DNA from 3 places in the Pseudalkalibacillus sp. A8 genome. Region 3 is predicted to be linked to each of the others. Evidence: a T-box and tRNA genes for the amino acid it is inferred to sense, from the RefSeq annotation. Region 3 holds a T-box; the other regions hold tRNA genes.
The links. The T-box of region 3 lies ahead of ileS (isoleucine--tRNA ligase). A T-box ahead of a tRNA ligase gene usually reads a tRNA of that ligase, here a tRNA-Ile.
Positions count from the first base shown of each region.

Region 1: it has a tRNA-Ile gene. The T-box ahead of ileS (isoleucine--tRNA ligase) is inferred to sense a tRNA for this amino acid. The anticodon was not compared.
Region 2: it has a tRNA-Ile gene. The T-box ahead of ileS (isoleucine--tRNA ligase) is inferred to sense a tRNA for this amino acid. The anticodon was not compared.

Region 1 covers NZ_CP174509.1:114,355-118,588, reverse strand. The annotation lists rRNA gene ACJROX_RS00585 (23S ribosomal RNA) at 1-1,898, opposite strand, end outside; tRNA gene ACJROX_RS00580 (tRNA-Ala) at 2,065-2,140, opposite strand; tRNA gene ACJROX_RS00575 (tRNA-Ile) at 2,165-2,241, opposite strand; rRNA gene ACJROX_RS00570 (16S ribosomal RNA) at 2,316-3,866, opposite strand.
Region 2 covers NZ_CP174509.1:391,272-395,505, reverse strand. The annotation lists rRNA gene ACJROX_RS02145 (23S ribosomal RNA) at 1-1,167, opposite strand, end outside; tRNA gene ACJROX_RS02140 (tRNA-Ala) at 1,438-1,513, opposite strand; tRNA gene ACJROX_RS02135 (tRNA-Ile) at 1,534-1,610, opposite strand; rRNA gene ACJROX_RS02130 (16S ribosomal RNA) at 1,737-3,287, opposite strand; gene ACJROX_RS02125 (hypothetical protein) at 3,560-3,757, shown strand; gene ACJROX_RS02120 (transglutaminase domain-containing protein) at 4,034-4,234, opposite strand, start outside.
Region 3 covers NZ_CP174509.1:2,212,724-2,216,957, reverse strand. The annotation lists gene ileS (isoleucine--tRNA ligase) at 1-2,040, opposite strand, end outside; T-box leader at 2,192-2,421, opposite strand; gene ACJROX_RS11555 (DivIVA domain-containing protein) at 2,464-2,988, opposite strand; gene ACJROX_RS11550 (RNA-binding protein) at 3,057-3,836, opposite strand; gene ACJROX_RS11545 (YggT family protein) at 3,845-4,099, opposite strand; gene ACJROX_RS11540 (cell division protein SepF) at 4,125-4,234, opposite strand, start outside.

The DNA.
Region 1 (4,234 bases), 2.1 Mb from region 3:
AACCCCTCCTCTTAACCTTCCAGCACCGGGCAGGTGTCAGCCCCTATACTTCGCCTTACGGCTTCGCAGAGACCTGTGTTTTTGCTAAACAGTCGCTTGGATCTTTTCACTGCGGCTCTCTCGGGCTTGCACCCTATCAGAGCACCCCTTCTCCCGAAGTTACGGGGTCATTTTGCCGAGTTCCTTAACGAGAGTTCTCCCGAGCATCTTAGGATTCTCTCCTCGCCTACCTGTGTCGGTTTACGGTACGGGCACCTCTTTCCTCGCTAGAGGCTTTTCTTGGCAGTGTAGGATCAGGGACTTCGGTACTCTAGTTCCCTCGCCATCACAGCTCCGCCGTATGGTGGACGGATTTGCCTATCCACCGGCCTGACTGCTTGGACGCGCATATCCATCAGCGCGCTCTCCCTACCTTCCTGCGTCCCCCCGTTGCTCAAACGGAAAGGAGGTGGTACAGGAATATCAACCTGTTGGCCATCGCCTACGCCTTTCGGCCTCGGCTTAGGTCCCGACTAACCCTGAGCGGACGAGCCTTCCTCAGGAAACCTTGGGCTTTCGATGGAGAAGATTCTCACTTCTCTTTTCGCTACTCATACCGGCATTCTCACTTCAAAGCGCTCCACGAGTCCTTCCGGTCTCGCTTCTCAGCCCTTCGAACGCTCCCCTACCACTGTACCGTTAGGTACAATCCATAGCTTCGGTGATACGTTTAGCCCCGGTACATTTTCGGCGCAGAGTCACTCGACCAGTGAGCTATTACGCACTCTTTAAATGGTGGCTGCTTCTAAGCCAACATCCTGGTTGTCTGGGCAACTCCACATCCTTTTCCACTTAACGTATACTTGGGGACCTTAGCTGATGGTCTGGGCTGTTTCCCTCTCGACTACGGATCTTATCACTCGCAGTCTGACTCCCGTGGACAAGTTCCTGGCATTCGGAGTTTGACTGAATTCGGTAATCCTGTGGGGACCCCTAGTCCAATCAGTGCTCTACCTCCAGAACTCTCACCACGAGGCTAGCCCTAAAGCTATTTCGGGGAGAACCAGCTATCTCCGAGTTCGATTGGCATTTCACCCCTACCCACACCTCATCCCCGCACTTTTCAACGTGCGTGGGTTCGGGCCTCCATTCAGTGTTACCTGAACTTCACCCTGGACATGGGTAGATCACTCGGTTTCGGGTCTACGACAACGTACTCATGCGCCCTGTTCAGACTCGCTTTCGCTGCGGCTCCGTCTCTGCGACTTAACCTTGCACGTTATCGTAACTCGCCGGTTCATTCTACAAAAGGCACGCCGTCACCCGTTAATGGGCTCCGACTACTTGTAGGCACACGGTTTCAGGATCTCTTTCACTCCCCTTCCGGGGTGCTTTTCACCTTTCCCTCACGGTACTGGTTCACTATCGGTCACTAGGGAGTATTTAGCCTTGGGAGATGGTCCTCCCAGCTTCCGACGGGGTTTCACGTGTCCCGCCGTACTCAGGATCCACTCTGGAGGGAACGACGTTTTGGCTACAGGGCTGTTACCTCCTCTGGCGGGCCTTTCCAGACCGCTTCGCCTACGCCGTTCCTTTCTTACTCCGTATAGAGTGTCCTACAACCCCAAGAGGCAAGCCTCTTGGTTTGGGCTGTTTCCGTTTCGCTCGCCGCTACTCAGGAAATCGCGATTGCTTTCTCTTCCTCTGGGTACTAAGATGTTTCAGTTCCCCAGGTCTGCCTTCTCATACCCTATGAATTCAGGTATGGATCCTACCCCATTACGGGCAGTGGGTTCCCCCATTCGGAAATCCCCGGATCAAAGCTTACTTACAGCTCCCCGAGGCATATCGGTGTTCGTCCCGTCCTTCTTCGGCTCCTAGTGCCAAGGCATCCACCGTGCGCCCTTCATAACTTAACCACGTTATGAATGAACTTACACTTCTTACTTGTCATTAAATGACGTTTTCGATGTCTTGTTTTCAAGAATTTCATTATCTAGTTTTCAAGGAACAGATTCGCCGCTTTTCTTTAAGCGACAAGAATATATTATATCATCCTATTGACAGTAAAGTCAATAGTTTTTTTGGTGGAGCCTAGCGGGATCGAACCGCTGACCTCCTGCGTGCAAGGCAGGCGCTCTCCCAGCTGAGCTAAGGCCCCAAATGAAAGATATGATTTTTAAAATGGTGGGCCTAAGTGGACTCGAACCACCGACCTCACGCTTATCAGGCGTGCGCTCTAACCAGCTGAGCTATAGGCCCAAACAACCTTTACATACTCTTTCAAAACTAAACAAAAGCCAAAGCGTGTTCCATGTCCATAAAGGACTCCTTAGAAAGGAGGTGATCCAGCCGCACCTTCCGATACGGCTACCTTGTTACGACTTCACCCCAATCATCTGTCCCACCTTCGGCGGCTGGTTCCAAAAGGTTACCTCACCGACTTCGGGTGTTACAAACTCTCGTGGTGTGACGGGCGGTGTGTACAAGGCCCGGGAACGTATTCACCGCGGCATGCTGATCCGCGATTACTAGCAATTCCGGCTTCATGCAGGCGAGTTGCAGCCTGCAATCCGAACTGAGAATGGCTTTATGGGATTCGCTCAACCTCGCGGTTTTGCTGCCCTTTGTACCATCCATTGTAGCACGTGTGTAGCCCAGGTCATAAGGGGCATGATGATTTGACGTCGTCCCCACCTTCCTCCGGTTTGTCACCGGCAGTCACCTTAGAGTGCCCAACTGAATGCTGGCAACTAAGATCAAGGGTTGCGCTCGTTGCGGGACTTAACCCAACATCTCACGACACGAGCTGACGACAACCATGCACCACCTGTCACTTCGTCCCCCGAAGGGGAACCTTCCATCTCTGGAAGTAGCGAAGGATGTCAAGACCTGGTAAGGTTCTTCGCGTTGCTTCGAATTAAACCACATGCTCCACTGCTTGTGCGGGCCCCCGTCAATTCCTTTGAGTTTCAACCTTGCGGTCGTACTCCCCAGGCGGAGTGCTTAATGTGTTAACGTCAGCACTGAGGGTGGAACCCCCCAACACCTAGCACTCATCGTTTACGGCGTGGACTACCAGGGTATCTAATCCTGTTTGCTCCCCACGCTTTCGCGCCTCAGCGTCAGTTACTGGCCAGAGAGCCGCCTTCGCCACTGGTGTTCCTCCATATATCTACGCATTTCACCGCTACACATGGAATTCCACTCTCCTCTCCAGTACTCAAGTCCCCCAGTTTCCAATGACCCTCCACGGTTGAGCCGTGGGCTTTCACATCAGACTTAAGAGACCGCCTGCGCGCGCTTTACGCCCAATAATTCCGGACAACGCTTGCCACCTACGTATTACCGCGGCTGCTGGCACGTAGTTAGCCGTGGCTTTCTGGTTAGGTACCGTCAAGGTACCGCCCTGTTCGAACGGTACTTGTTCTTCCCTAACAACAGAGCTTTACGACCCGAAGGCCTTCCTCACTCACGCGGCGTTGCTCGGTCAGACTTTCGTCCATTGCCGAAGATTCCCTACTGCTGCCTCCCGTAGGAGTCTGGGCCGTGTCTCAGTCCCAGTGTGGCCGATCACCCTCTCAGGTCGGCTACGCATCGTCGCCTTGGTGAGCCCTTACCTCACCAACTAGCTAATGCGCCGCGGGCCCATCTGTAAGTGATAGCCGAAGCCATCTTTTAATCCTCCTCTATGCAGAGGAGAATGTTATCCGGTATTAGCCCCGGTTTCCCGGAGTTATCCCAGTCTTACAGGCAGGTTGCCCACGTGTTACTCACCCGTCCGCCGCTGACCTCTGAGGAGCAAGCTCCTCGTTGGTCCGCTCGACTTGCATGTATTAGGCACGCCGCCAGCGTTCGTCCTGAGCCAGGATCAAACTCTCCAATAAAGTGTTTGATTGCTCATTAAATGTAAATCGAAATTGATTCAGGGTTCTTATAAAAGACCCGTTTCACGCTTGGCTTTTGTTCAGTTTTCAAAGAGCTGAATGGTTTGTTTTTGTCCAACCATTTTTGTGTTTGTCGCTTATTGGCGACTTTATTAATGTACCACATCACTTTGTCGATGTCAACAAAGAATTTTATCGTGTGTTGTCGCGAAAACAGTTTTTCCAACGACGAAAAATAATATACCATCTTTTTAAGTTTCAATCAATACATTTTTCAAAAATAGTTTTATGAATTTAATTCCACTCAATTGACTAACAAAAAACAGGGCGCGATCCAACCTTCAGGATCAGCCCTGTTTATAATAAGC
Region 2 (4,234 bases), 1.8 Mb from region 3:
GCAGAGTCACTCGACCAGTGAGCTATTACGCACTCTTTAAATGGTGGCTGCTTCTAAGCCAACATCCTGGTTGTCTGGGCAACTCCACATCCTTTTCCACTTAACGTATACTTGGGGACCTTAGCTGATGGTCTGGGCTGTTTCCCTCTCGACTACGGATCTTATCACTCGCAGTCTGACTCCCGTGGACAAGTTCCTGGCATTCGGAGTTTGACTGAATTCGGTAATCCTGTGGGGACCCCTAGTCCAATCAGTGCTCTACCTCCAGAACTCTCACCACGAGGCTAGCCCTAAAGCTATTTCGGGGAGAACCAGCTATCTCCGAGTTCGATTGGCATTTCACCCCTACCCACACCTCATCCCCGCACTTTTCAACGTGCGTGGGTTCGGGCCTCCATTCAGTGTTACCTGAACTTCACCCTGGACATGGGTAGATCACTCGGTTTCGGGTCTACGACAACGTACTCATGCGCCCTGTTCAGACTCGCTTTCGCTGCGGCTCCGTCTCTGCGACTTAACCTTGCACGTTATCGTAACTCGCCGGTTCATTCTACAAAAGGCACGCCGTCACCCGTTAATGGGCTCCGACTACTTGTAGGCACACGGTTTCAGGATCTCTTTCACTCCCCTTCCGGGGTGCTTTTCACCTTTCCCTCACGGTACTGGTTCACTATCGGTCACTAGGGAGTATTTAGCCTTGGGAGATGGTCCTCCCAGCTTCCGACGGGGTTTCACGTGTCCCGCCGTACTCAGGATCCACTCTGGAGGGAACGACGTTTTGGCTACAGGGCTGTTACCTCCTCTGGCGGGCCTTTCCAGACCGCTTCGCCTACGCCGTTCCTTTCTTACTCCGTATAGAGTGTCCTACAACCCCAAGAGGCAAGCCTCTTGGTTTGGGCTGTTTCCGTTTCGCTCGCCGCTACTCAGGAAATCGCGATTGCTTTCTCTTCCTCTGGGTACTAAGATGTTTCAGTTCCCCAGGTCTGCCTTCTCATACCCTATGAATTCAGGTATGGATCCTACCCCATTACGGGCAGTGGGTTCCCCCATTCGGAAATCCCCGGATCAAAGCTTACTTACAGCTCCCCGAGGCATATCGGTGTTCGTCCCGTCCTTCTTCGGCTCCTAGTGCCAAGGCATCCACCGTGCGCCCTTCATAACTTAACCAATGTCATTTTTCGATTAGCGTCGAATTTCATTGTTTTTCGATCCTCCGGTACTCATTTAGCGAACTAAACTCCGTTTCCTCGGGACGTTACTTCCTCGAACTTCTCGAAATCTAACGGTCATAGATGCCAATAAAATTGACGCATTACAATTCGATGTCTTGTTTTCAAGAATTTCATTATCTAGTTTTCAAGGAACAGTCTATCACTCTATGAAAGAAGTGATATGATACAGGATGATAAACCTACCGACATATTGTCAACAGGATAATGGTGGAGCCTAGCGGGATCGAACCGCTGACCTCCTGCGTGCAAGGCAGGCGCTCTCCCAGCTGAGCTAAGGCCCCGAATATTTCCTTCTATATAATGGTGGGCCTAAGTGGACTCGAACCACCGACCTCACGCTTATCAGGCGTGCGCTCTAACCAGCTGAGCTATAGGCCCAAAACTTCTATAAATAAAAAAAGCTCTTTCAAACCCGGTTATGAAATGTCCGGGATAATGAAAAAGAACTCTTTCAAAACTAAACAAAAGCCAAAGCGTGTTCCATGTCCATAAAGGACTCCTTAGAAAGGAGGTGATCCAGCCGCACCTTCCGATACGGCTACCTTGTTACGACTTCACCCCAATCATCTGTCCCACCTTCGGCGGCTGGTTCCAAAAGGTTACCTCACCGACTTCGGGTGTTACAAACTCTCGTGGTGTGACGGGCGGTGTGTACAAGGCCCGGGAACGTATTCACCGCGGCATGCTGATCCGCGATTACTAGCAATTCCGGCTTCATGCAGGCGAGTTGCAGCCTGCAATCCGAACTGAGAATGGCTTTATGGGATTCGCTCAACCTCGCGGTTTTGCTGCCCTTTGTACCATCCATTGTAGCACGTGTGTAGCCCAGGTCATAAGGGGCATGATGATTTGACGTCGTCCCCACCTTCCTCCGGTTTGTCACCGGCAGTCACCTTAGAGTGCCCAACTGAATGCTGGCAACTAAGATCAAGGGTTGCGCTCGTTGCGGGACTTAACCCAACATCTCACGACACGAGCTGACGACAACCATGCACCACCTGTCACTTCGTCCCCCGAAGGGGAACCTTCCATCTCTGGAAGTAGCGAAGGATGTCAAGACCTGGTAAGGTTCTTCGCGTTGCTTCGAATTAAACCACATGCTCCACTGCTTGTGCGGGCCCCCGTCAATTCCTTTGAGTTTCAACCTTGCGGTCGTACTCCCCAGGCGGAGTGCTTAATGTGTTAACGTCAGCACTGAGGGTGGAACCCCCCAACACCTAGCACTCATCGTTTACGGCGTGGACTACCAGGGTATCTAATCCTGTTTGCTCCCCACGCTTTCGCGCCTCAGCGTCAGTTACTGGCCAGAGAGCCGCCTTCGCCACTGGTGTTCCTCCATATATCTACGCATTTCACCGCTACACATGGAATTCCACTCTCCTCTCCAGTACTCAAGTCCCCCAGTTTCCAATGACCCTCCACGGTTGAGCCGTGGGCTTTCACATCAGACTTAAGAGACCGCCTGCGCGCGCTTTACGCCCAATAATTCCGGACAACGCTTGCCACCTACGTATTACCGCGGCTGCTGGCACGTAGTTAGCCGTGGCTTTCTGGTTAGGTACCGTCAAGGTACCGCCCTGTTCGAACGGTACTTGTTCTTCCCTAACAACAGAGCTTTACGACCCGAAGGCCTTCCTCACTCACGCGGCGTTGCTCGGTCAGACTTTCGTCCATTGCCGAAGATTCCCTACTGCTGCCTCCCGTAGGAGTCTGGGCCGTGTCTCAGTCCCAGTGTGGCCGATCACCCTCTCAGGTCGGCTACGCATCGTCGCCTTGGTGAGCCCTTACCTCACCAACTAGCTAATGCGCCGCGGGCCCATCTGTAAGTGATAGCCGAAGCCATCTTTTAATCCTCCTCTATGCAGAGGAGAATGTTATCCGGTATTAGCCCCGGTTTCCCGGAGTTATCCCAGTCTTACAGGCAGGTTGCCCACGTGTTACTCACCCGTCCGCCGCTGACCTCTGAGGAGCAAGCTCCTCGTTGGTCCGCTCGACTTGCATGTATTAGGCACGCCGCCAGCGTTCGTCCTGAGCCAGGATCAAACTCTCCAATAAAGTGTTTAATTGCTCATTAATTTTAAATCGAAATTGATTCAGGGTTCTTATAATAAAGACCCGTTTCACGCTTGGCTTTTGTTCAGTTTTCAAAGAGCTTGTTTCCCTGTCAAAAGGGCTTTGTTCGCCTCTGTCCCGAAGCGACTTAACTAATATAACATCTAAAATATCGATGGTCAACCATAAATCCAAAAAAGTTTCAAAAGGGTTTTACGACTAGTTAGTGAATTGATTATAAAGTAAAAAAGTGCTGTAAAGGAATGGAGGCAATCATGTATCGAATCTTCTATTTTTTAATTTTCCTATTGTCCTTTTACGGGTTCTTACAGTTGATTAAGTTCGTATTCAAGGTCTTTGTTCCATATAGTTCTATGGCCGATATCATACATATTTGTCTCGCCATCATCCTCGGTGTCCCATTTGCCTCCATGATTGCTGGATGGCTGACACCATTCAAACCAGAAAAGTAGGGGCTTAAAAAGAATCAGACACCATCAGCACAAACATCTTGTATCAAAACCAGGCTTTTTCTCAAAATGTTGTTAGGAACGGTATGAGTCAGACACAGCCCCAACTTTTTATTATGGATTAAAAATCACCGCTTAAATACCAGACAGATTCAGTAGTTGTAAACATACCGAAGCAAATACCGATTATCCCACCACATAACAGATTATTTGCAGGATTCTCTATTGTTTATCTCTCATTACCGGAACTCCAATTCAGATATAGGGTGCTTTTCTTATTTAGTACTGGATATCTTCCCTTGTGTGGTCTTTATCAAATTCTTCTGGATCCTGGTCAAAATATTTATCCGTATATTTTTTGACGAATTTATCATCCTGCAAGTAGCCCGCTCCCCAGGTAGGATCCATGACCAGCCACTCACCATCCACTTTCGTTTCGACCCATGCATGCCGCGCAAATGAAAAGCTCGCTCTTCCTGT
Region 3 (4,234 bases):
CATGTATTGATCAAGCTCGTTCATATCCTCATAAGCCACGCGATGCTTCGCTGGATCGAAGCCATTCAAGTTCCCGAGCATGAAACGGAGTGTATTACGGATTTTACGATATACTTCAGAAACTTGCTTCAGGATCTCATCAGAAACACGTACATCCGATTGATAATCTACAGAAGAAACCCATAGACGGATGATGTCTGCCCCTAGTTGCTTCATGACTTTCATCGGATCGATGACATTGCCTAACGACTTGCTCATCTTTTTACCTTCACCATCAAGTACGAACCCATGAGTGATGATCGTCTTGTATGGTGATTTTCCAGTTACAGCCACACTTGTAGATAAAGAAGAGTTGAACCAACCTCTGTATTGGTCAGTTCCTTCCAAATATACATCAGCAGGTCGTTGTAATTCAGGACGTTCATTCAATACACTTTGATGTGAAGAACCTGAGTCGAACCAGACATCCATGATATCTGTTTCTTTGGTGAATTCGCCATTCGGGCTATGTTCTGATTGGAAACCTTCAGGCAAAAGATCCTTCGCATCCCATTCAAACCAGACATTGGATCCATGCTCGCGGAACAGGTTCGAAACATGTTCGATCGTTTCTTGTGTGATGATCGGCTCTCCATCTTCACCATAAAAGACCGGAATAGGTACACCCCAAGCTCTTTGACGCGAAATACACCAATCCTCTCGATCCTTAACCATGTTGTGGAGACGAGTTTCACCCCAGTGTGGATACCATTTGACATTTTTGATTTCTGAAAGGATCTGATCCTTGATTTTATCAATCGATGCAAACCACTGGTCAGTCACTCGGAAAATAATCGGTTTCTTTGTTCTCCAGTCATGTGGATAGGAGTGGGTGATGAATTCCAATTTAAGCAAAGCGTCTGACTCTTGAAGTTTTTCTGTGATCGGTTTATTAGCATCATCATAAAACATTCCTTCAAAACCTGGTGCTGCCTCTGTCATGACGCCTTTGTCATCAACCGGGCAAAGGATGCCGATACCATAACGTTTCCCGACTTTAAAGTCATCTTCACCGTGGCCAGGAGCAGTATGGACACATCCAGTACCTGAATCAGTCGTAACGTGATCACTCAGCATCAGTAATGAATCTCGGTCATAAAACGGATGCTTTGCAACCACTTTATCAAGATCTGTCCCTTTAACCTGTTTTAGTACTTTTGGATCTCCCCATTCCAATACTTCTGTCAACTGTTCGAGAAGATCTTCTGCCACCAGATATTTGTTTCCGGCAGTTTCCACGACGACATAGGTGTAATCTGGATGGACTGCGATACCGAGGTTGGCGGGAATCGTCCATGGTGTGGTCGTCCAGATGACTACAGACACATCTTCTTCAACCACGCCTTTGCCATCCTTGACTTTGAATCCGACATAGATGGATGGAGACCGTTTGTCCTTATATTCGATTTCTGCTTCGGCAAATGCAGATTCAGATGATGGAGACCAATAAACAGGTTTCTTCCCTTTATAGATCAACCCTCTATTCGCCATTTCACCGAATACTTTGATTTGTTCCGCTTCGTATTCTTTATTCAATGTGATGTATGGGTTATCCCAGTCGCCTCGTACACCTAGACGCTTGAATTGTTCTTTCTGTAATTCAACCTGCTCAAGCGCATAGTCTGCACACATCCTACGGAAATCAGCGATTGTATGTTTCTTTCGGTCTACCTTCTTTTTCTTAGCGAGAGCTGTCTCGATCGGTAATCCATGTGTATCCCAACCAGGAACGTATGGCGCGTTGAAGCCATTCATTGATTTATAACGGACAATGATATCTTTCAATACCTTGTTCTCAGCATGGCCGAGGTGGATATTATCATTTGCATATGGTGGTCCATCGTGCAAGATGAATTTCGGTTGGCCTTTCGTTTTCTCAAGTACTTTTTCATAAATTTTCTGTTGCTCCCATGTTTCTTGAATGTTCGGCTCCTTGTTCGGAAGACCGCCCCGCATTGGGAAATCAGTTTTCGGCATCAATAACGTGTCTTTGTAATTCATATGTCTTTCCTGCCCTTCCAAAATTTCTTTACTCATTGATTGACGTGAATGTGGAGAATCCGAGCTTTATGACAAGCTGAGCCAACGTTCACTTTTACTGCAAAAAAGATTTTCCATCTATTATAATGAAATAAAAAACCTTCTCATCCCCAATAGGGACGAGAAGGTTGACTCGCGGTACCACCCTAATAGTCTATATGATTCCTTTTCATACAAACCACTCAGCATTCTTAACGTGAATGATGCGCCGCTGCTTACTCATTGTTATTCAGCGCGGTACTCCGGGGTGATCTTCCTTACTAGGATCTTTACCGGGCTTCCACCAATCCCGGTTCGCTTTGAAAGATGACCTAATCGTACTGTCCCCATCTTAGTAGGTATATGTTCCTGTCATCAAAGTATACCGAATTTTAAAATACTACGTCAAGTTATGTTTGCTTTTTCAGCATCCGACTCTGTAAGTTGATCCTGTTCTTTTTCATCTTTTGGAGGCATCAGATGCTCCCAATCTTCATTTTTCAGCATTTCCAGTTGAGCTTCGATCAGCATTCGGAAACGTGTACGGTAAACGGAAGATTGTTTCTTCAGTTCTTCGATGTCGAGCATGATTTTCCTGGATTTTGACAGTGCTTCATTTATGATTCGATCAGCGTTTTTCTCTGCTTCTTTTACAATCAAGCGGGCTTCTTTATTTGCATTGCGCTTTACTTCTTCGCCCGTTTCCTGTGCCACCACGATCGACTTGTTCAACGTTTCTTCGATGTTCGTAAAGTAGGAAAGCTTCTCTTCCATTTTCGCTAGCTTTTCCTGCAAGTCTTTCTTTTCACGTATGACACCTTCATAATCTTTGATGACTTGATCTAAAAATCCGTTTACTTCATCCTCATCATATCCTCGAAACCCACGATTGAACTCTTTATTATGAATATCCAATGGTGTTAAAGGCATGACGCCACCCCCGTATCGATGTCTTTACTTTCTTTCATTTTCGACATATTCAATACCAAATCCTTCTCTTATTTGGAATTTTTTGTACCATACGTAATTTTCCATTTCCCTTTTTTACTTTTACCATCAATAGAAATGAGTTTCGCTCTTCCAATACCTCGTACAGAAAGATGGTCTCCTTCTTCTAAAATTCTTGAAGGCTGATCGACAATCTTCCAATTCAGCTTTACTTTTTTGTTCGTTATGTAAGGTACCACCTTTGACCGTGATAGACGAAATACTTCGGACAATACGACATCTAACCTCAAAGAACTTACTGTACTTGCTGCCGTCGCCCATTCTTCGTCCTTGCTGTTCAATTTGTCATGGGAAATCACATTTGTACTTACAGATGTCTTCCCTACCGAATTGAAATTCAAACGGACGTAGTCTGCAATCTCACTTGCCAGAATGAGTTGAAATTTGGAGTCATCCATTAAAATATCACCGAATTTCTTCCGTTTCAAGCCGAGGCTCATTAAAGAACCAAGGACGTCTGAATGATGGATGGTGACAAATTTTGATGGATAATCTGCCTCAAGACATACGATTTCAAAGTCTTCCTCTTGAGGTTCATAATAAATGGGGTACAGCAAGGCTCTTGAACGTTCAATGCCCTGGTACCCCTTCCAGATTTGAAAACGGACTTCATCATTCGTACCAAGAAGAGATTTTACAATCTGCTGCTCTCTTGGATCCAGGAAATCTGTAACTTTGACCCTGTATTGATCCAGTACGAGTTTCCGCCATTCCAACACTTGATCCACAAATGGCTGTTCTTCTGGTCTGAAATGATCATATATCGACATATCGACACCTACAGATAATCAAATAATGCACGGACACCGATCTCAGCAAAGAACAGTGCAAACAATGCTGCGATTGGTGACAGATCAATCATTCCAAGCGGTGGTATGATTTTTCTGAATTGAGAGAGGAACGGTTCACAAATCGACCCTAAAAATTGACCAAAGGATGACTCTCTCGCATTAGGTACCCAGGACATGAAAATATAAATGATGATCAACCATCGATAAGCTCCTATTGCAAATATTAGGATATCTTCTAGCATTCTCTATAACCACCCTTTTAAGCTTCTATTCTTCACCAGTCATTTCAGAAATTGCACCTGAAACGTCTACATTATCTGGTGTGCACATGAAAGTGTTCGGACCAAGTTTTTGGATATCTCCACCGATGGCGTACA